Regions from separate parts of the Pantoea sp. AS142 genome, predicted to be linked through region 3. Evidence: predicted binding sites of a transcription regulator. Region 3 holds the regulator's gene; each other region holds the start of a gene.
What was found. The regulator sigma-54, encoded in region 3, starts transcription at its own class of promoters, with help from an activator protein. The targets are predictions, from matches to a motif close to GTTGGCACANNTTTCGCTNT.
Positions count from the first base shown of each region.

Region 1 (5,332 bases), on a different contig from region 3:
CAACATGAGTACCAGCCGCATTATGATGTGGATTGGGATCATGCTGGCAACGGCACTGGTGGTCTATCTGCTGCGCTATGTCTGGCGCGTACTGCTGTTTGGTGCTTCTTACCAGCTGGCGGTTGAACTGCGCGAAGATTTTTATCGCCAGTTGAGTCGTCAGCAACCAGCATTTTATTTGCGTCACCGCACCGGCGATCTGATTGCGCGCGCCACTAACGACGTGGATCGGGTGGTGTTTGCCGCTGGGGAAGGCGTACTGACGCTGGTCGACTCGCTGGTAATGGGCTGCATGGTATTGCTGGTGATGAGTACTCAGATCAGCTGGCAGCTGACACTGCTTGCGCTGGTGCCGATGCCCATTATGGCAATCGTGATCCATCGCTGCGGTAATCAGTTGCACCACCGCTTTAAGCTGGCACAGGCGGCATTCTCCAGCCTGAACGATCAGACACAGGAGAGCCTGACCAGCATCCGAATGATTAAATCCTTTGGTCTGGAACAGCATCAGTCGCAGCAATTTTCTGACATCGCCCGTGATACCGGTGAAAAAAACCTGCGCGTGGCGCGGATCGATGCCCGTTTCGATCCCACTATCTATATCGCTATCGGCTTCTCAAACCTGTTGGCGATTGGCGGCGGCAGCTGGCTGGTGTGGCATGATCAGATGACGCTGGGGCAACTTACCAGCTTTGTGATGTATCTCGGCCTGATGATCTGGCCAATGCTGGCGCTAGCGTGGATGTTTAATATTGTTGAACGCGGCAGCGCCGCCTGGAGCCGCATCGGCGCGCTGCTGGCGGAAGCGCCAGCGGTGGAAGATGGCGATAATTCACTGCCACCTGAACCGGGCACGCTGCAGGTAGCGATTCGCGCCTTTCACTATCCGGCCAGCGCTGGCCCGGTGTTAAGCGATGTCAGCTTCCAGCTGAAACCCGGCCAGATGCTGGGGCTGTGCGGGCCAACTGGCAGTGGCAAAAGTACACTGCTCAGCCTGATTCAGCGCCACTTTGATATTCAGCAGGGCGACATCCGTTATCATCAGATCCCGCTGCCGCAGCTGCGGCTGGATAGCTGGCGCAGCCGTCTGGCCGTGGTCAGCCAGACACCGTTCCTATTCTCAGACAGTGTGGCGAACAATATTGCGCTGGGGAAACCAGGCGCAACCCAGCAGGAGATTGAACATGCCGCCACGCTGGCCTGTGTTCATGACGATATCCTGCGTCTGCCGAAGGGCTATGAAACGGAAGTCGGGGAGCGTGGTGTGATGCTGTCAGGTGGACAGAAGCAGCGTCTTTCGATTGCCCGGGCGCTGCTGCTGAATGCCGAAATTCTGATTCTGGACGATGCGCTTTCTGCGGTGGATGGGCGTACCGAACACGAAATCCTGCATAACCTGCGCATCTGGGGGCAGGGTCGAACGCTGATTATCAGCGCGCACCGCCTATCGGCGCTGACGGAAGCCAGTGAAATTCTGGTGCTGCAGCAAGGCAGCGTGGCTCAGCGAGGCGACCACGACGCGCTGACCGCCCATGCTGGCTGGTATCGTGATATGTACCGTTACCAGCAACTGGAAGCAGCGCTGGATGATGATGAAAATGAGAAAGGAGTGCCGCATGGCTAAGTCTGCACGCTTGTGGCCTACCCTGAAGCGCCTGCTGAGCTACGGTAAGCCATGGCGTAAATCCCTGTCGCTGGCGGTAGCCATGCTGTGGATCGCTGCCGCGGCTGAAGTGACCGGTCCGGTGCTGGTCAGCTACTTTATCGATAATCTGGTGGCGAAACATCAGATGCCCTGGGGGCTGGTCGCGGGGCTTGTAGTTAGTTTTATCCTGCTTCAGCTGCTGGCCGCCGCGCTGCACTACTGGCAGGCGCTGTTGTTCAACCGTACTGCTATCGGTGTGGTACAGCAGTTACGCAGTGATGTGATGAATGCCGCCCTCTGTCAGCCCCTGAGCGCTTTTGATACTCAGCCGGTCGGGCAGATTATTTCGCGTGTAACTAACGATACGGAAGTGGTCCGCGATCTCTATGTCACGGTGGTTTCAACTGTGCTGCGCAGCGCCGCACTGGTTGGCGCGATGATGGTGGCGATGTTCAGCCTTGACTGGCGAATGGCGCTGGTGGCGATGATGATTTTCCCGCTGGTACTGGTGGTGATGTTTATCTATCAGCGCTACAGCACACCGATTGCGCGCCGGGTTCGCAGCTATCTGGCAGACATCAATAATGGCTTTAACGAAGTGATCAGCGGGATGAGCGTGATTCAGCAGTTTCGTCAGCAGGCGCGATTTGGTGAGCGGATGGGCGAAGCGAGCCGCTCTCACTATCTGGCACGAATGGAAACGCTGCGTCTTGATGGCTTTCTGCTGCGTCCGCTGTTGAGTCTGTTTTCAGCAATGGTGCTGTGCGGGCTGTTGATCCTGTTTAGTTTCTCAGTGCCTGGCGTGTTTGAAGTGGGTGTGCTGTATGCCTTTATTACTTACCTGGGTCGCCTGAATGAGCCGTTGATTGAGTTGACTACTCAGCAATCGATGCTGCAGCAGGCGGTAGTTTCAGGCGAGCGTATCTTTGAGCTGATGGATGCCGCGCAGCAGCAGTATGGTGCCGATGAGCAGCCACTGGCATCAGGTCATATCGCCCTGCACAATTTGAGTTTTGCTTACCGTGAAAACCGTGATGTGCTGAGTGATATCAATCTTGAGGTCGCACCGCGTGAGTTTGTGGCGCTGGTGGGACATACCGGCAGCGGCAAAAGCACCCTGGCTAACCTGTTAATGGGTTACTACCCGGTGACGCGTGGCGAAATCCGTATTGATGACCGACCCATTGGCGAGCTGAGCCATGCCGTGCTGCGACGCGGTATCGCGATGGTGCAGCAGGATCCGGTGGTGCTGGCCGATACACTGCTGGCGAATGTCCGGCTGGGCCGCAACATTAGCGATGAGGCCATCTGGACAGTGCTGGAACAGGTGCAGCTGGCTCCGCTGGCGCATGCCCTACCGGAGGGTGTTCATACCCGGTTGGGCGAGCAGGGCAACAATCTGTCGGTTGGGCAGAAGCAGTTGCTGGCGCTAGCCCGGGTGCTGGTTGATCTGCCGCAGATACTGATCCTTGACGAGGCGACGGCTAATATCGACTCCGGTACTGAGCAGGCCATTCAGCAGACGCTGACGACGCTTCGCCAGCACAGCACGCTGGTGGTGATTGCTCACCGACTCTCAACGATTACTGAAGCGGACAAAATTCTGGTGCTGCATCGCGGTCGAGTGGTTGAGCAAGGCACCCATCAACAACTGCTGGCGATGCAGGGACGTTACTGGCAGATGTATCAGCTGCAGCAGGCAGGTGATGAACTGGCGTCGGGCGTGACGATAACAACTGAAAGCTAAGTTGCACCTTTTTTGCACATCTTTCTCGGAATAATCTGTACTAACGCACTCTTTTGATGCCTGTGGCACCAAAGGGGTGCACTCCTCCGCTGCAATCCCTGCCACAAGTTAACCCTGTTGCAGTACTCCTATAAAACATCCCTTGTCATGTCTCGCCTGAATAACTGATTAACGACAGTTTTACACTCTGGCACAGGCTTTGCTTATATCCCTGCGTGTCCGTAAACGTTACCTATTTACTCGCTGGAGGGGATCCAATGAAGCTGGTTACCGTCGTAATTAAGCCATTTAAGCTGGAGGATGTACGTGAAGCTTTATCCTCTATCGGCATTCAGGGACTGACTGTCTCCGAAGTGAAAGGTTTTGGCCGTCAGAAAGGCCATGCAGAACTCTATCGTGGCGCAGAGTACAGCGTGAACTTCCTCCCGAAGGTCAAAATTGATATCGCTATTGCCGACGATCAGTTAGACGAAGTGGTGGATGTCATCAGTAAAGCGGCTTACACCGGTAAAATTGGCGACGGTAAAATTTTCGTGGCTGAACTGCAGCGCGTCATCCGTATTCGTACCGGCGAAACCGACGAAGCCGCTCTGTAATTAAGACTCAGTACTGTGAAGGGATGGAATAAAAATGAATAGAATTTTCGCTAAGTTGGGCCTCACCAGCCTGGCACTGTTACCCTCACTCGCGATGGCAGCGCCTGCCGTTGCGGACAAGGCTGATAATGCATTTATGATGATTTGCACCGCGCTGGTGCTGTTTATGTCAATTCCAGGTATTGCATTGTTTTACGGCGGTTTGATTCGAGGCAAAAACGTCCTGTCAATGCTGACGCAGGTTGCTGTCACCTTCTCACTGGTGTGCGTTTTGTGGATGGTTTATGGCTATTCACTGGCGTTCAGTGAAGGCAACGCTTTCTTTGGTGGCTTTGGCTGGGCAATGTTGAAAAATATTCAACTCACCGCCGTTATGGGCAGCTTCTATCAATATATCCACGTGGCATTCCAGGCTTCCTTTGCCTGTATTACGGTGGGTCTGATCGTTGGTGCCATTGCAGAACGCATCCGTTTCTCTGCCGTACTGATTTTTGTCGGTGTCTGGCTGACACTGGCTTACCTGCCAATCGCGCACATGGTGTGGGCAGGCGGTTTCCTGGCACAGGATGGCGCTCTGGACTTTGCAGGTGGCACCGTGGTGCATATTAACGCTGCTGTGGCGGGGTTGGTGGGTGCTTATCTGGTTGGCAAACGTGCTGGCTTTGGTAAAGAGGCATTCAAACCACATAACCTGCCGATGGTCTTCACCGGCACCGCCATTCTCTATGTCGGCTGGTTCGGTTTTAATGCCGGTTCTGCTTCTGCAGCAAATGAAATCGCGGCGCTGGCCTTCCTGAACACTGTTGTCGCCACAGCGGGCGCGGTGTTGTCATGGACCTTTGGCGAGTGGGCGGTTCGTGGTAAGCCTTCACTGCTGGGTGCCTGTTCAGGCTTTATTGCCGGACTGGTGGCGATTACGCCAGCTTGTGGTTATGTCGGCGTGGGCGGTGCATTAATCATTGGCCTGGTCGGCGGCCTGGCGGGATTGTGGGGCGTGACTACCCTGAAAAAATGGCTGCGTGTGGACGACCCCTGCGATGTGTTCGGCGTGCATGGCGTGTGCGGCATTGTCGGCTGTATCCTGACTGGCGTGTTTGCCTCCTCTTCACTGGGCGGCGTCGGGTATGCTCAGGGCGTAACCATGGGCCATCAGGTCTGGGTACAACTCTTCAGCGTGGGGCTGACTATCGTCTGGTCGGGCGTTGTCGCCTTCATCGGCTTCAAGCTGGCTGACCTGATTGTCGGTCTGCGTGTGCCGGAAGAGCATGAACGTGAAGGTCTGGATGTAAATAGCCACGGCGAGAACGCTTACAACCAGTAATGGGTGGACACTGAAGAACAATC
Region 1 covers NZ_JBBCMO010000001.1:147,640-152,971, forward strand. Annotated here, with positions in the region: gene WFO64_RS00755 (SmdA family multidrug ABC transporter permease/ATP-binding protein) at 1-1,624, shown strand, start outside; gene WFO64_RS00760 (SmdB family multidrug efflux ABC transporter permease/ATP-binding protein) at 1,617-3,392, shown strand; gene glnK (P-II family nitrogen regulator) at 3,650-3,988, shown strand; gene amtB (ammonium transporter AmtB) at 4,023-5,309, shown strand.
Region 1: a site for sigma-54 is predicted at 3,579-3,598, ahead of glnK (P-II family nitrogen regulator). Genes of this name have one in related genera too.

Region 2 (5,332 bases), on a different contig from region 3:
ATCCTCATCGCTGATCTCGCCTCGTTCGTGTTGTTCAAACACCTCATCCATCTGGAAATGGCTTTGCAGCGAGGCCAGCGGCACACGACTAAGGTCACTCCAGACACCCAGCACGCGGTTAAAATCGATATCGATAATCACATTGCCCAAATCAAAGATATACAGCATGGTGTGTCTCCTTCTGTTCCCTGGAGTATTCACTCTAGCGGCAAAAGTGCAGGCTGAACAGGCAGTCGCGGAGAGAAAAGCGTAAACGCCAGAAGGCGGGTAAAAAGCGCGGCATAACACACGAATATTCGCTGGCCCGGCTGGAGAAGCCGGAATTTCAGGCAAAAAAAAGCCCCGCATGCGGGGCTCTTTATTGTTTAAAAACACAATTATGCGTCTTTAGGACCACGTGATGCACGTTTACGGTCGTTTTCAGTCAGGTGACGTTTACGGATACGCACTGACTGTGGTGTAACTTCTACCAGTTCGTCATCATCGATGAACTCGATCGCCTGCTCAAGAGTCATCTTGATTGGCGGAACCAGCGTCGTGGCTTCATCAGTACCTGAAGCACGCATGTTGGTCAGTTTCTTACCGGTCAGACAGTTAACTGTCAGGTCGTTAGAACGGCTGTGAATACCGATGATCTGGCCTTCATAGACTTCTGCACCGTGACCCAGGAACAGCTTACCGCGGTCCTGCAGGCTGAACAGTGCAAACGCAACCGCTTTACCCTGACCGTTAGAGATCAGTACGCCGTTCTGACGCTGGCCTACATCACCCGCACGAATATCATCGTAGTGGCTGAAGGTCGAGTAGAGCAGACCGGTACCGGAAGTCATGGTCATGAATTCGTTACGGAAGCCGATCAGGCCACGGCTTGGGATCACGTAGTCGAGACGTACGCGGCCTTTACCATCCGGATCCATATTTTTCAGATCGCCCTTACGCTCACCCATGGCTTGCATGACTGAACCCTGGTTATTCTCTTCGATATCCAGCGTCACGTTCTCGAATGGCTCTTGTTTACGGCCATCGATTTCGCGGAAGATAACTTTCGGACGGGATACCGCCAGTTCGAAACCTTCACGACGCATGTTTTCGATCAGAACTGACAGATGAAGCTCACCACGACCTGATACGCGGAACGCGTCAGCATCTTCGGTTTCTTCAACGCGCAGTGCCACGTTGTGAACCAGTTCTTTATTCAAACGCTCAAGGATCTGACGTGAAGTCACGTACTTACCTTCTTTACCGCAGAACGGTGAGGTGTTGACGTTGAAGAACATGGTTACTGTTGGCTCATCGACGCTCAGTGCTGGCAGCGCCTGCACATTCTGTGGATCACAGATGGTGTCAGAGATGTTCAGCTCGCCCAGACCGGTGATAGCAATAATATCGCCTGCTTCAGCCAGATCGCTGTCGATACGCTCAAGACCCAGGTGAGTCAGGACTTTACCGACTTTACCGTTACGGGTTTTGCCTTCGCTATCGATGATAGTGACTTGTTGGTTAGGCTTAACTTTACCGCGTTTGATGCGGCCGATGCCGATCACGCCCAGGTAGTTGTTATAGTCCAGCTGAGAGATTTGCATCTGCAGTGGGGCGTCAGCCTCAACCTGCGGAGGCGCAACGTGGTCAACGATCGCCTGATACAGCGGGGTCATATCGTCAGCCATGTCGGTATGCTCAAGGCCTGCAATACCATTCAGCGCAGAGGCGAAAATGATAGGGAAGTCGAGCTGTTCATCAGTGGCATCCAGGTTAACGAACAGGTCAAATACCTGATCAACAACCCAATCCGGACGCGCACCAGGGCGGTCTACTTTGTTGATAACCACAATCGGCTTCAGACCATGCGCGAACGCTTTTTTGGTCACGAAGCGGGTTTGCGGCATAGGGCCATCCATCGCATCTACAACCAGCAGCACCGAGTCCACCATGGACATGACGCGCTCAACTTCACCACCGAAGTCGGCGTGTCCTGGGGTATCAACGATGTTGATACGGTAGTCATTCCACTTAATGGCGGTGTTTTTTGCGAGGATGGTAATCCCACGCTCTTTCTCCAAATCATTGGAGTCCATCACGCGCTCTGTTGCTTCGGTACGGGCATCAAAAGTACCGGATTGTTGCAGCAGTTTGTCAACCAGGGTGGTCTTTCCATGGTCAACGTGCGCGATGATGGCGATGTTACGCAAATTTTCGATCACAGCTTTGCCTCAGGCATTAGAAATAGCGCGCTATTGTACACGGATTAAGCGGAAGACTGAACACGATCACACTTTTCACTGCAAGTTTATTGCATTGACGCAAATTCGCTCTGTTCCCGGTGCAGAAAATGCACTAAGTTGGTCTTTTGCACCAACTTAGTGCCAAAGGATCATCACAAAGCACCTTTATGGTGCAATAAAACCATCGTAGTGCAGCCACCTTATGACAATAAGGTGCATCACAAGGCGATTTAAGCAACATCAAAAAAGTTGGCACAGAATTCGCTTTGTCTTACATAAGCGCAAACGCCAGTCATATGTCGGTTGAAGAGCGTACCGGAATGAGGTTGGTCAGGGAGTTATTTTCCCGCAACACGCCGGAAACGACGTTTCCTCGCCATGTAGATAATGAAAGACCATTTCCAGGAGAGTTGAGTATGTCCGCTGAACACGTTCTCTCGATGATGAACGAGCATGAAGTTAAGTTTGTTGACCTGCGTTTTACCGATACCAAAGGTAAAGAACAGCACGTTACGATACCTGCTCACCAGGTTAACGCTGACTTCTTCGAAGAAGGCAAAATGTTCGATGGTTCGTCTATCGGCGGCTGGAAAGGCATTAACGAATCAGACATGGTGCTGATGCCTGACGCCACTACGGCGGTCATGGATCCTTTCTTCGAAGACTCTACGCTGATCATCCGTTGTGACATTCTTGAGCCAGGCACCATGCAGGGTTACGATCGCGATCCACGCTCCATCGCTAAGCGCGCTGAAGATTTCCTGCGCTCTTCCGGCATCGCTGATACCGTGCTGTTTGGACCCGAGCCCGAATTCTTCCTGTTCGATGACATACGTTTCGGTTCCTCGACTTCTGGTTCACACGTTGCTATCGACGATATCGAAGCGGCATGGAACACCGGTAAAGAGTACGAAGGCGGTAACAAAGGTCACCGTCCAGGGCTGAAAGGCGGCTACTTCCCGGTTCCACCGGTTGACTCATCACAGGATATCCGTTCTGCCATGTGTCTGACCATGGAGCAGATGGGCCTGGTTGTTGAAGCGCATCACCACGAAGTGGCGACGGCGGGTCAGAACGAAGTGGCAACCCGCTTCAATACCATGACCAAAAAAGCGGACGAAATTCAGATCTACAAATATGTCGTCCACAACGTTGCGCACGCTTACGGCAAAACCGCGACCTTTATGCCGAAGCCGATATTTGGCGACAACGGTTCAGGCATGCACTGCCATATGTCACTCTCTAAAGGGGGCCAGAACCTGTTCGCCGGCGATAAGTACGGCGGTCTGTCTGAAATGGCGCTATTCTACATCGGCGGTATCATCAAACACGCTAAAGCGATCAACGCCCTGGCGAACCCGACCACCAATTCTTACAAGCGTCTGGTCCCGGGTTATGAAGCACCGGTTATGCTGGCTTACTCTGCCCGTAACCGTTCAGCCTCTATCCGTATCCCGGTTGTTGCCAGCCCGAAAGCCCGTCGTATCGAAGCGCGCTTCCCGGATCCAGCGGCTAACCCATACCTGGCCTTCACCGCACTGCTGATGGCTGGCCTGGATGGCATCATCAACAAAATCCATCCTGGCGATGCGATGGACAAGAACCTGTATGACCTGCCACCGGAAGAAGAAGCTGAGATTCCAAAAGTTGCAGGCTCTCTGGAAGAAGCGCTGAATGCACTGAATGAAGACCGCGAGTTCCTGACCCGCGGCGGTGTATTCACTGACGAATCGATCGATGCTTACATCGAACTGCGTAAAGCAGAGATGGATCGTGTTCGTATGACGCCACACCCGGTTGAGTTTGAGCTCTACTACAGCGTTTAACTGGTCAGACGTTTTTGTTGCCGTGGAAACTTTTAGCCCATCTTCGGATGGGCTTTTTTCTCCGCGAATTCACTGTTCATTTACCCTGTTTCCGGCTTAAAGACTAAAATGCACCTGGTTAGTGCAGAGGAACGTTGTATGGCAACTGGCTCTCTGCCCGATGCAGGGCAGATTCTCAACGCGTTAATCAACAGTATTTTGTTGGTGGATAACGATCTGGTTATTCATTACGCCAACCCGGCGGCGCAGCAATTACTGGCGCAAAGCTCACGCAAACTGTTCGGCACGCCGTTACCGGAGTTAACCGGCTACTTTTCGCTGAATATCGAGGTAATGCGCGAGAGTCTTGAGGCTGGCCAGGGATTTACTGACAGTGAAGTCACGCTGGTGGTAGATGGTCGCGCACACATTATGTCGCTGACCGCCCAGCGGTTACCTGATGGCTTAATTCTGATGGAAATGGCGCCGATGGATAATCAGCGTCGCCTCAGTCAGGAGCAGTTACAGCACGCCCAGCAGGTCGCCGCTCGCGATCTGGTTCGCGGCCTGGCCCATGAGATTAAAAATCCGCTGGGTGGATTGCGCGGCGCGGCACAGCTTTTATCTCGCGCCCTGCCCGATCCCTCGCTGAACGAATATACCAAAGTGATTATTGAACAGGCCGACCGGTTGCGGAATCTGGTAGATCGTCTGTTAGGGCCACAGCAGCCGGGCATGCACATCACCCAGAGCATTCATCAGGTGGCCGAGCGGGTGGTCAATCTGGTGTCAATGGAACTGCCGGAGAATGTCTCACTGGTTCGGGATTATGATCCCAGCCTGCCGGAATTGCCGCACGACCCCGATCAGATCGAACAGGTGCTGCTTAATGTGGTCCGCAATGCGCTTCAGGCGCTGGGCGACGATGGCGGCACCATTGTTATCCGCACCCGCACAGCTTTCCAGCTGACGCTGCACGGCTCGCGTTATCGCCTGGTGGCACGTATTGATATTGAAGATGATGGCCCCGGCATTCCGGCCCAGCTGCAGGATACGCTGTTTTATCCGATGGTCAGCGGACGTGAAGGCGGTACCGGTTTAGGCCTCTCCATCGCCCGTAGCCTGATTGATCAACATTCAGGAAAAATAGAGTTTAACAGTTGGCCGGGACACACCGAATTCTCGGTTTACCTGCCTATTCGCCAGTGAGGTTTCTATGCAACGAGGGATAGTCTGGATCGTCGATGACGATAGCTCCATCCGCTGGGTGCTTGAACGCGCGCTCACTGGAGCCGGTTTGAGCTG
Region 2 covers NZ_JBBCMO010000013.1:97,403-102,734, forward strand. Annotated here, with positions in the region: gene yihX (glucose-1-phosphatase) at 1-168, opposite strand, end outside; gene typA (ribosome-dependent GTPase TypA) at 378-2,201, opposite strand; gene glnA (glutamate--ammonia ligase) at 2,639-4,048, shown strand; gene glnL (nitrogen regulation protein NR(II)) at 4,187-5,236, shown strand; gene glnG (nitrogen regulation protein NR(I)) at 5,244-5,332, shown strand, end outside.
Region 2: a site for sigma-54 is predicted at 2,471-2,490, ahead of glnA (glutamate--ammonia ligase). Genes of this name have one in related genera too.

Region 3 (5,332 bases):
GCACTTCAGTATGGCGATCAAGGAATGCCGCCACAGGGCGATCAAGGCCGGTCATCGGCCTCAGCTTGGGATCCCAGTGGGGATTAGGCAGAAAGCGCACGTCAAACACATAGTCGGCATCAATAGGAATGCCATGTTTGAAGCCAAAGGATTCAAACACCATGGTCAGCTCACGTTCACGCTTACCCAGCAGGCGGGTACGCAGCATCTCTGCCAGCTCATGCACCGACATCTCTGAGGTATCGATGATCAGATCGGCACGCGAACGCAGCGGCTCCAGCAGATCGCTCTCTTCATCAATGGCACTTTCCAGCGACAGGTTTTTGCTGGAGAGGGGATGCAGACGGCGCGTATCGCTGTACCGGCGAATCAGGGTGTTGCGATCGGCGTCGAGAAACAGCAGCTGAGGTGAAAATGTATCAGGCAAATTATTCAGCGCGGTTTCAAAAATTTCCGGGGATTCAGGCATATTACGAACGTCAATGCTGACCGCCGCCGAAATATTGCGCTCGGCCAGCGAGTTAGCTAACTCAGGCAGCAGAACGACCGGCAGGTTATCAACGCAGTAGAACCCCATATCTTCCAGCGCACGGAGCGCCACTGACTTCCCCGAGCCTGAACGACCGCTCACGATCATCAGCACCATGACCTTCTCTCCCGTTTTAAAACCGGCAACCGGCCGGTAAAGACGCGTTACTGCTCTGTCTGGACTTCCGTAATAATGGCATAAAGCTCTTCATCGCTCTGCGCAGCACGCAGACGACGACAAACCGTTTTATCTGCCAGACGCTTTGCCACCAGTGAAAGGGTGTGCAGATGGGTTTTGCACTGGTCAGCCGGTACCAGTAAGGCAAACAACAGATCGACCGGCTGGTTATCGACGGCATCAAACGCAATCGGCTGTTCGAGGCTGATAAACACACCAACCGCACGCAGCGTATCTTCTTCCAGCTTGCCATGAGGGATAGCTATCCCGTTACCAATACCGGTACTGCCCATGCGTTCGCGGGTCAGGATCGCTTCGAAAAGCGTCTGGTGCGGCAGGTTGAGCTGCTTAGCGGCCAATTCGCTAATGATTTCCAGCGCACGTTTTTTGCTCTGGCAGTGTACACCGCTGCGGGTGCAGTCTGGCGAAAGCACTGTGCTCAATTCCAGTGTGAGATCGTTGTTCATTATCGTTTCACTTGCGTGTTCACCAGGCCGTTCACCGCCAGCGCGTCTTGACACTTGTGACAAACGGCACTTGCTTAGATGACAAAACGGGGCGGATTATCCGCCCCATCCTGTCGGCTCTGCGCGCCAGGCGCGCGTAGCTAGCGTGAAGGTTAGTGTTTTTTCAGTTTATCTTTGTGTTTGGTCAGCTGACGGGCGAGCTTATCAATCAGCCCATCAATTGCCGCATACATATCTTCCGCTTCCGATGTGGCGTGCAGCTCGCCACCGTTAACATGTAGTGTTGCGTCAGCCACTTGGGTGACTTTTTCAACTTTCAGGACAATATAGACCTGATTGATATGTTCAAAATAGTGTTCCAATTTGGCAAATTTACCGCTGACGAATTCACGCAGAGGTGCGGTGATTTCAACATGTTGCCCGGTCAGGTTCAGCTGCATAGGTCTTCCTTCTCATTTCTGTCAAACCAGCTGTTTACGCTGGTTCGATGGCGGGATGGATAAAGACTCACGATATTTGGCGACGGTTCGCCGTGCCACCATAATCCCCTGAACAGATAACATGGAGGTCAGTTTACTGTCGCTCAAGGGTTTGGCTGGATTTTCCGCCGAAATTAATTTCTTCACCAGGGCACGGATTGCGGTCGAGGAGGCTTCGCCGCCACCTTCCGTATTAACGTGACTGGAGAAAAAGTACTTCAGTTCAAAAATGCCACGCGGGCTGTGCAGATACTTCTGCGTGGTAACTCGGGAAATGGTCGATTCGTGCATCTCAACGGCCTGGGCAATATCCGCCAGCACCATGGGGCGCATAAATTCTTCACCCTGCTCGAAAAAAGCCTGCTGCTGCTCAACAATACAGCGCGTCACTTTCAGCAGCGTATCATTACGGCTTTCAAGACTTTTAATCAGCCAGCGGGCTTCCTGCAGGTTACTGCGAATGAACTGGCTGTCGCTATCGTTGCGCGTTGCACCACCCATTGCGGCATAGTGCTGATTGATCTTGAGGCGAGGCAGGCTATCGGCGTTGAGTTCAACTGTCCAGCGGCTGCCAACCTTACGCACCAGCACATCGGGAATGACATATTCCGGTTCGCTGGTATTGATCGACTGACCAGGACGCGGATCCAGCGACTGAATCAGCAGCATCGCTTCTTTCAGCACCTCTTCTTTGAGGCGTGTCACCCGCATCAGGCTACGAAAATCGTGATTTGCCAGCAGGTCGAGATGGTCACTGACGATCAGGCGCGCTTCTGCCAGCATCGGCGTTTCGGGCGCATATTGTGAAAGCTGGACAAGCAGACAGTCACGCAGATCGCGCGCGCCGACACCAATCGGGTCAAAGCGCTGGATGCGTTTCAGCACCGCTTCAACTTCATCCACTTCGAGTTCATCATTGCCGATACTGTCGAGGATCTCCTCAAGCGAAACGGTAAGATATCCCGTGTCATCAATAGCATCGACAATCGAGGTGGCAATGGCGCGATCGGTATCGCTGAAAGGCGTCAGTCCGACCTGCCACATCAGATAATCCTGCAGTGACTGCGTGGTTTCACCTTGATAAACCGGTAACTCATCATCCTGATAATCGGTGCCGGTTCCGGAAGGCGTGCCAGCAGTGTAGATCTCATCCCAGGTGGCATCCAGTGGCAGTTCATCGGGCATCTCTTTCTGCTCAAGCGCTTCGCGTGTATCCAGCGTCTCAGCCTCCGAAGATTCCCGGGAATCGATCTCTTCATGCAGGTCAGTCTGCTCAAGCAGCGGATTACTTTCCAGTGCAAGCTGTAACTCCTGCTGGAGTTCAAGCGTGGAGAGTTGCAGCAGACGAATTGCCTGCTGCAACTGTGGAGTCATTGCCAGCTGTTGGCTGAACCTGAGTTGTAAACCTTGCTTCATAGACAGGATGGTAGTTCCCAGGTAAACATCGGTATTAACGACACCTTATCAGAGTCTGAACTCTTCACCCAAATAAACCCGCTTAACCTGCTCATCCGCAAGAATTTCATTGGGTGTGCCATGCGCAATCAGATGGCCCTGGCTAACGATATAAGCCCGCTCACAGACCGCTAGTGTTTCGCGCACGTTGTGGTCGGTAATCAGCACGCCGAGGCCGCTGTCACGCAGATGCTCAATGATCTTCTTAATGTCGATTACGGATATGGGGTCAACACCGGCAAAAGGTTCATCCAGCAGAATAAACTTAGGATTGGCAGCCAGCGCGCGCGCAATCTCAACACGACGCCGCTCACCACCTGAAAGCGCCTGACCCATGCTGTCGCGCAGGTGCTCGATGTGAAACTCCTCCATCAGTTCACGGGCGCGATCCTGGCGTTGCTCTTCGGTCAGATCATCACGAATCTGCAGTACCGCCATCAGGTTATCGTAGACGCTGAGGCGACGGAAAATGGATGCCTCCTGCGGCAGATAGCCGATGCCACGACGCGCACGCGCATGCAGCGGCAGGATGCTGATATCTTCATCATCAATAATAATGCGGCCAGCGTCACGCGGCACAATGCCCACCACCATGTAAAAGGTGGTAGTTTTACCGGCACCGTTCGGCCCAAGCAAGCCGACAATCTCACCGGATTTTACCTGCAGACTGACATCTTCTACCACGCGACGGCCTTTATATGCCTTCGCCAGGTTTTCTGCGATTAATGTGGCCATAGCTATCAGTTACTCTTCTTTCCGCTGTTGGACGAACCTTTATCCTGAAGTTGCGACGGCACCAGTACCGTAGTGACGCGCTTGTTCTGGCCCTGACTGTAAGCCTGCATTTTCTGCTCTTTCACCAGGTAGGTAATACGATCGCCTTTGATGTTGCTGTCCTGCTGCTCAATGAAAGCATTGCCAGTCAGTTCAACGAAATCGTTAGCCAGTTCATAGTGCAGTTTTGAGGCATGGCCCTGAACCGGCTTGCCGCTATCCTGCATCTGATAGAAGGTGGCGGGGTTACCATAGGCGTCAACGATGGTTTTCTTACTGTCGCCGCCCGGGCGGGTCACCACGACTTTATCTGCCGTGATTTTGATTGAGCCCTGCGTCACGATGACATTGCCGGTAAAGGTCGCGACATTGCCTTGTAAGTCCAGCGCCTGATTTTGCGAGTCAATATTGACGGGCTTGTCCGAGTCACCGGTCAGGGCCAGCGCCGGAACGCTGGTTACCAGCAACATGCTGGCCAGTAAAAGCTTCAGGCTATTTTTGTTCATTTTGAATTTCATAAGAGGTTTTGACCTTCTCGATTAACTCGGCGTTTTTTGTCCGTAAATTGCCGCGCATTTTCATGCCGGTGGAGTTAAAACTGCGGCCATACAATGTCACCTGGTCATCAGAAGTAACGTCCTGAGTGACAAGATTGATCTGTGCATTATCTGTTTTGATGCGCTCAAGCTGAGAATCCTGCGTCAGCGTATTCAGCTCAACATGGCCATAAAGATAAAGCATACGATCTTTGGTGAGCTTTGCTTTATCCGCGCGTAACGTCCAGGTGGGGATTTTGTTCTCATCAAAGGTGGTCATCACCGGATTTTCGAACCAGCTCAGTTCATCATCCGAGAAATAGGTCACTTTGTCAGAGACCAGTTTATATGACAACGCGCCCTGCGGGTTGTAAACCACAGTGTGTGAATCAGCACTGGTATAGGTCGGCGACTGACTGCCCGTCCCGACTGGCGTGCCATCGTCATCCTGCTTAGTAAGATTCCAGCCGATCAAAACCAGTGCAATCAAGGTCAGAATCAGCGTTATCCAACGCCTGCTTTTACTCATACTGATTGCCCTTTGGCATCCTCAAATTTGTTCTGCGCCATTAAGATCAGGTCACACACTTCGCGTACCGCACCGCGTCCACCGGCGATCCGCGTGACATAATGCGCGCGCGGCAACAGGATTGGATGTGCATCCGCCACCGCCACGCTTAATCCCACTTTTGCCATAACCGGCCAGTCGATCAAATCGTCACCTATGTAGGCGACCTGGTCGTCGGAAAGAGACAGTTTATCCAGAAGTTCACGATAGGCCAAAAGCTTATCCGATTGTCCCTGATAAAGATGGCGGATGCCGAGCGTTTTGCAGCGGTCTTCCATCAGACGGGCATTGCGGCCGGTAATGATAGCCACTTCCACATTTGAGGTCAGTAAACAGCGAACACCGTA
Region 3 covers NZ_JBBCMO010000004.1:145,771-151,102, reverse strand. Annotated here, with positions in the region: gene rapZ (RNase adapter RapZ) at 1-646, opposite strand, end outside; gene ptsN (PTS IIA-like nitrogen regulatory protein PtsN) at 694-1,173, opposite strand; gene hpf (ribosome hibernation promoting factor) at 1,326-1,613, opposite strand; gene rpoN (RNA polymerase factor sigma-54) at 1,635-3,068, opposite strand; gene lptB (LPS export ABC transporter ATP-binding protein) at 3,117-3,842, opposite strand; gene lptA (lipopolysaccharide ABC transporter substrate-binding protein LptA) at 3,848-4,399, opposite strand; gene lptC (LPS export ABC transporter periplasmic protein LptC) at 4,374-4,946, opposite strand; gene kdsC (3-deoxy-manno-octulosonate-8-phosphatase KdsC) at 4,943-5,332, opposite strand, start outside.

Region 4 (5,332 bases), on a different contig from region 3:
ACACCACCGACGAGCCCAGCATCACGATGATGCACTGACTCACCAGCGCCGGATAAATGCGCTGCAGCGCGGGCGGCAGCACCACCCGAATAAACGTCTGGCTGCGGGTTAATCCCAGCACCCGTCCCGCTTCCCACTGCCCTTTGGGCGTTACCTGAATCCCGGCACGGATAATCTCGGTGCTGTAGGCGCCAAGGTTGATCAGCATCGCCAGCAGTGCCGCCTCGCCGGCTGTAAGTTTCAGTCCCAGCGCAGGCAGTCCAAAAACGATAAAGAACAGTTGCACCACAAACGGCGTATTGCGGATCAGCTCGACATAGATGCCCCACAGTCGGCTCATCCAGCTGGGTCTGCCGCTGCGCAGCGCCGCGCCTGCTATGCCGATCGCCACGCCACCGGTGGTCGCCAGCAGCGTCAGCTGTATAGTGACCCACAGACCGGAGAGCAGCTCCGGCCAGTAGGGCCACAGGGCGGGAAAGTTAAGTTGCCCGGTCATGAATCCGTCCTCAGGCGCCGAGGTTGGCAGGCAGCGGTGCTTTCAGCCACTCTTCTGACAGTTTATTCAGCGTGCCGTCTTTAATGCCCTGCTCAATCAGCGCATTCACTTTCGCTTTCAATGCAGGCTGATCTTTCTTCAGGCCGATAAAGCAGGGTGAATCTTTCAGCATAAACTGCGCCACCGGGGCTTTGGCCGGATTCTGGCGCGCAATCGCGGCGACCACCAGGTTGCCGGTCGCAACGTACTGCACCTGACCAGAAAGATAAGCAGATAACGTAGTGTTGTTATCTTCGTAGCGTTTCACCTGTGCATCTTTCGGTGCGACTTCGCTGAGCACCATATCTTCTACCGCACCGCGCGTAACGCCAATCGACTTGCCGCTCAGGGCGCTCGCCGCTTTGATTTCATCAGCTTTCGGACCAAATACGCCCAGGAAGAACGGCGCATAGGCGCGGCTGAAATCGATCACTTTTTCCCGCTCCGCATTTTTACCCATGCTGGAGATGACCAGATCGACCTTGTCGGTTTGCAGATAGGGCACCCGGTTGGCACTGCTGACCGGCACCAGCTGCAACTTAAGTTTCATCTGCTTTGCCAGATATTTCGCCGTGTCGATGTCATATCCCTGCGGCTGCAGGTCCGTGCCGACCGAACCAAACGGCGGGAAATCCTGCGGCACCGCCACGCGGATCACGCCGCGCTTCTGAATGTCCTGCAGTTGATCGGCCAGCGCGCTTCCCGCTTGTGCCATCAGTAATGCCGCTGCCGCAACCGCTATTAAAACTTTTTTCATTATGCACCCCGGTGAGATTACGTGAAACAAAAGATTCTTTGATATGCAATCTGCAACTAATGTGCCAACACGGTCCATGTGAGAAAAAGGGTTAAGCGGCAAAGCGTTCGGCAGAAATCGGGCGTAATCGGAGCGACTACGCCACGGCAGGCGTGCTCAGAAAGGGGGCAAAGCACCAAAAAGGTGCCTGTTAACGGTGCTCCAGCTCGTCAAATTGCTGGTAAAGGTCGGCAATCTGATGGATACGCTGGCGTCCCTGGGCCAGCATTTCGTGCAGCAAGGCATTCGCTATCAGGTTAACCAGGCTCATAGCCGCACTATAGCTGTCGAAGGCGGAGACGCTGTCCAGCGGCGTACAGAGCTGCCAGCGAGCCAGCGCAATCACCGCCTGCGCCTGTGGCTCACACAGCGCCAGCAGCGGGATACCGGCCGCCTGCAACTGCAGCATCAGCGGGCGAATGATGCGGGGACGACGACGGAACGCCATCACTATCACCATATCATCCTGCGTGATGTCCACCATTTCTTCAGCCAGCGTCTGACCTGGCTGCGGCAGGATATGCACCTCTGAACGCGCCTGCACCAGCTGTTGTCGCAGATGCAGCGCCACTGGATAGGCGTTGCGCATGCCGACAATAAAGACGCGTTTTGCCTGCGCCAGCTGCTGAATAACGTCATTAAAGTGCCGGGCATCCAGGCCGTTCACCCACTGCGTCAGGTTAGCCATCTCCTGCTTATAGTGGCGCGCCAGCAGCGTATTGCCCTGCACGGCATCACGGTTGTCGGTCAGCGGCATGCCACTCTGGCGCAGGATGCGTAACTCATCTCGCATATCCTTGTACTTCTCGTAGCCCAGACGCTTAAAAAGCCGACTGACCGTGGCTTTCGACACGCCACTGAGCCGCGCCAGCTCGGCGCTGTTGTAGCTGATCAGGTCATCGAAGTGGTCAAACACGAAGTCGGCAATACGCTGCTCCTGCGGAGAGAGCTGGGGATAGTGACTTCTGAGTCGTTCATCAAGCTGTTTCATAAGGCGTCCTGTAACTTTTGTTTCAGCAGAAGCTAGCACAATTTACGCCAGGTTAAGCGGCGCATTGTCAGCTGAGCATGAAAACTGGAACAGCTCTTGCTTTGTTATGGATTCTGTCACCCGAAGAACGAGAAAAAGATGATTCAAAGCAATATGGCCCCGCAGGGAATGGCGGTGGCGCCGCACCATCTGGCGAGCGAAAGCGCACTCGCGGTGCTGCGTGATGGCGGTAACGCCATTGAAGCGATGGTGGCCGCCGCCTCGACCATCGCCGTGGTCTACCCGCATATGAACGGACTGGGCGGCGATGGCTTCTGGCTGATTTTGCCGCCCGGCGGTGATCCTGTCGCTATTGACGCCAGCGGCGCAGCCGGTTCGCTGGCTCACCGTGATTTTTATGCCGATCACCTGAAGATCCCGCATCGCGGGCCGAAAGCCGCGCTGACCGTGGCCGGTACGGTCAGCGGCTGGCAGGAAGCACTAACCCTCTCTGCCGAGATGGGCACCCCGCCGCTGCCGCTGGCACGCCTGCTGCGGGATGCGATTCGCTATGCCGCCGATGGAATTCCGGTGACCGCTTCACAGACTGCCGCCACCAGGACCTTTCGCAGTGAGTTGCAGCATCAACCTGGCTTCAGCGCCACCTTTATGCCCGACGGCGATGTGCCGCAGCCAGGCAGCCGTTTTACCCAGCCCGCGCTGGCGAATACCCTAACTCAGCTCACTGAACAGGGACTCGACAGCTTTTATCGCGGTCCGCTGGCTCAGCATCTGGCCAGTGAGATGGCAGTGCTGGGCATGCCGGTGACGCTGGCCGATCTGCAACAGCATCGCGCCCGTCGCGCGACGCCGCTGCATCTCTCCCACAGCGAAGGCGACATCTGGAATATCACCCCGCCGACTCAGGGCATGGTATCGCTGGCAATCCTCGGCATCACCGATCGGCTTGAAATGGCGGACGCTGACGACGCTCAGACGGTGCATCGCATTGTTGAAGCCACCAAAAAAGCGTTTGCGCTGCGCGATAAGCACATTACCGATCCGCGCTACGTTACGGAAGATTTACAGGCGCTGCTGGATGGCGATCACCTCGCCACGCTCGCCAGCCAGATCGCCGATGGAGAAGCCGCCGCCTGGGGTAGCGGTCGCGGGCCAGGCGACACGGTCTGGATGGGCGTGATGGACAGCAGCGGTCTGGCCGTATCCTTTATTCAGAGCATCTACCACGAGTTTGGCAGCGGTGTGGTGCTGCCCGGCACGGGCATCACCTGGCAGAACCGTGGCGCCGCTTTCAGTTTGGACCCTGAACATTTACTGGCTTTGGTGCCTGGTAAGCAGCCGTTTCATACCCTGAATCCCGCTGCCGCCCGCCTGAAGGATGGCCGCACGCTGGTGTATGGCGCGATGGGCGGAGATGGCCAGCCGCAGACCCAGGCAGCGATTTTTACCCGCCATGTGATTCAGGGCCTGCCGTTACAACAGGCGGTCAGTGCGCCGCGCTGGCTGCTGGGCCGAACCTGGGGGCAATCATCAGACTCGCTGAAACTGGAAGGCCGCTTTTCCGCCGAAACGGTCGAACAACTGCGCGAATGGGGCCATGAGGTGCAACAGCTGCCGGACTTCAGCGAATCCGTGGGCCATGCTGGCGCTATAGTGCGCCACCGCAACGGCATGTTTGAAGGCGCGAGCGATCCGCGCAGTAACGGCAGCGCCGCCGGTTTTTAACAGGAGCGAATCATGAATCAACACGACTGGGCCAGTTACATCGGCCATATGGAGCAGATCCTGCAACTGGAACTGGATGACGCCCGCCGCGCTGAACTGCTGATCCAGCTGTCGCGTCTCGCGGAGATGGCTGCGCCGCTGATGGCGTTTCCGCTGGGTGACCGGCTTGAAGTGGCGGGAGTATACCAGGCATGAGGTTAGGTGACGTTTCGATTCAGACCCTGCAGCAGGCGATCCAGCAGGGTGAGATCAGCGCGCTGGAAGTGGCAAAGAGCACGCTGCAGGCCATTGAGCAGAATAATCCCGCGCTGAATGCCTGGACGGAAGTGACGGGCCCGCGCATGTTAAAAGAGGCCGCAGCGCTTGATGCGCAGCGGCAGCGCGGCGAGACGCTGCCACCACTGGCGGGCATCCCCTATGCGGTGAAAAACCTGTTTGATGTGGCGGGCCACAGCACGCTGGCAGGAGCCAGCCTGTTCAGCGATCGACCTGCGGCACGCGCGGATGCGTTCGCCGTCGATAAGCTGCATCACGCTGGCGCACTGCTGTCGGGCATGCTGAACATGGATGCCTACGCTTATGGTTTTACCACCGAAAACAGCCACTATGGTGCGACGCACAATCCGCGCGATCTAAGCCGCGTGGCGGGCGGCTCGTCAGGCGGTTCAGCCGCCGCGGTGGCCGCCGGGCTGGTCCACTTTTCGCTGGGTACCGACACCAACGGATCAATTCGGGTGCCCGCGTCGCTGTGTGGCATTTTTGGCCTCAAGCCAACCTTTGGCCGTTTGTCACGTAGCGGCAGCCATCCGTTTGTCGCCAGCCTTGACCATATCGGTCCGCTGGCGCGGCGGGTTGAGGATCTGGCGCTGGTTTATGATCAGTTGCAGGGCGCAGACCGTGCCGATGCGTTTCAGGCCGAGCGTCCGCTGGCCGAGACCCTGCCGGGGCTATCACAGGGCAGTGAAGGATTACGCTGCGGCGTACTGGGCGGTTTTTTTGCCCGCTGGTGCGATGAGGATGCCCGCGCTGCCGTCGCAGTGGTCGCAGCAGCACTTGATGCACAGGAAGAAGTGCTGATGCCGGAAGCAGAACTGGCCCGCTCGGCGGCGTTTATCATGACCGCCGCAGAAGGCGGTAATCACTATCTGCCCGCTCTGCGCCAGATGCCGGAGCAGTTTGAACCCAACTCACGCGAGCGTCTGCTGGCCGGTGCCATGATGCCAGGTGCCTGGTACGTGCAGGCACAGCGCTTCCGCCGCCATTTTCAGCAGCAGGTTTTACCGCT
Region 4 covers NZ_JBBCMO010000001.1:11,889-17,220, reverse strand. Annotated here, with positions in the region: gene WFO64_RS00105 (amino acid ABC transporter permease) at 1-496, opposite strand, end outside; gene WFO64_RS00100 (transporter substrate-binding domain-containing protein) at 507-1,292, opposite strand; gene hpxU (MurR/RpiR family transcriptional regulator HpxU) at 1,483-2,322, opposite strand; gene WFO64_RS00090 (gamma-glutamyltransferase family protein) at 2,461-4,047, shown strand; gene hpxX (oxalurate catabolism protein HpxX) at 4,060-4,242, shown strand; gene WFO64_RS00080 (AtzE family amidohydrolase) at 4,239-5,332, shown strand, end outside.
Region 4: a site for sigma-54 is predicted at 2,406-2,425, ahead of WFO64_RS00090 (gamma-glutamyltransferase family protein). Genes of this name have one in related genera too.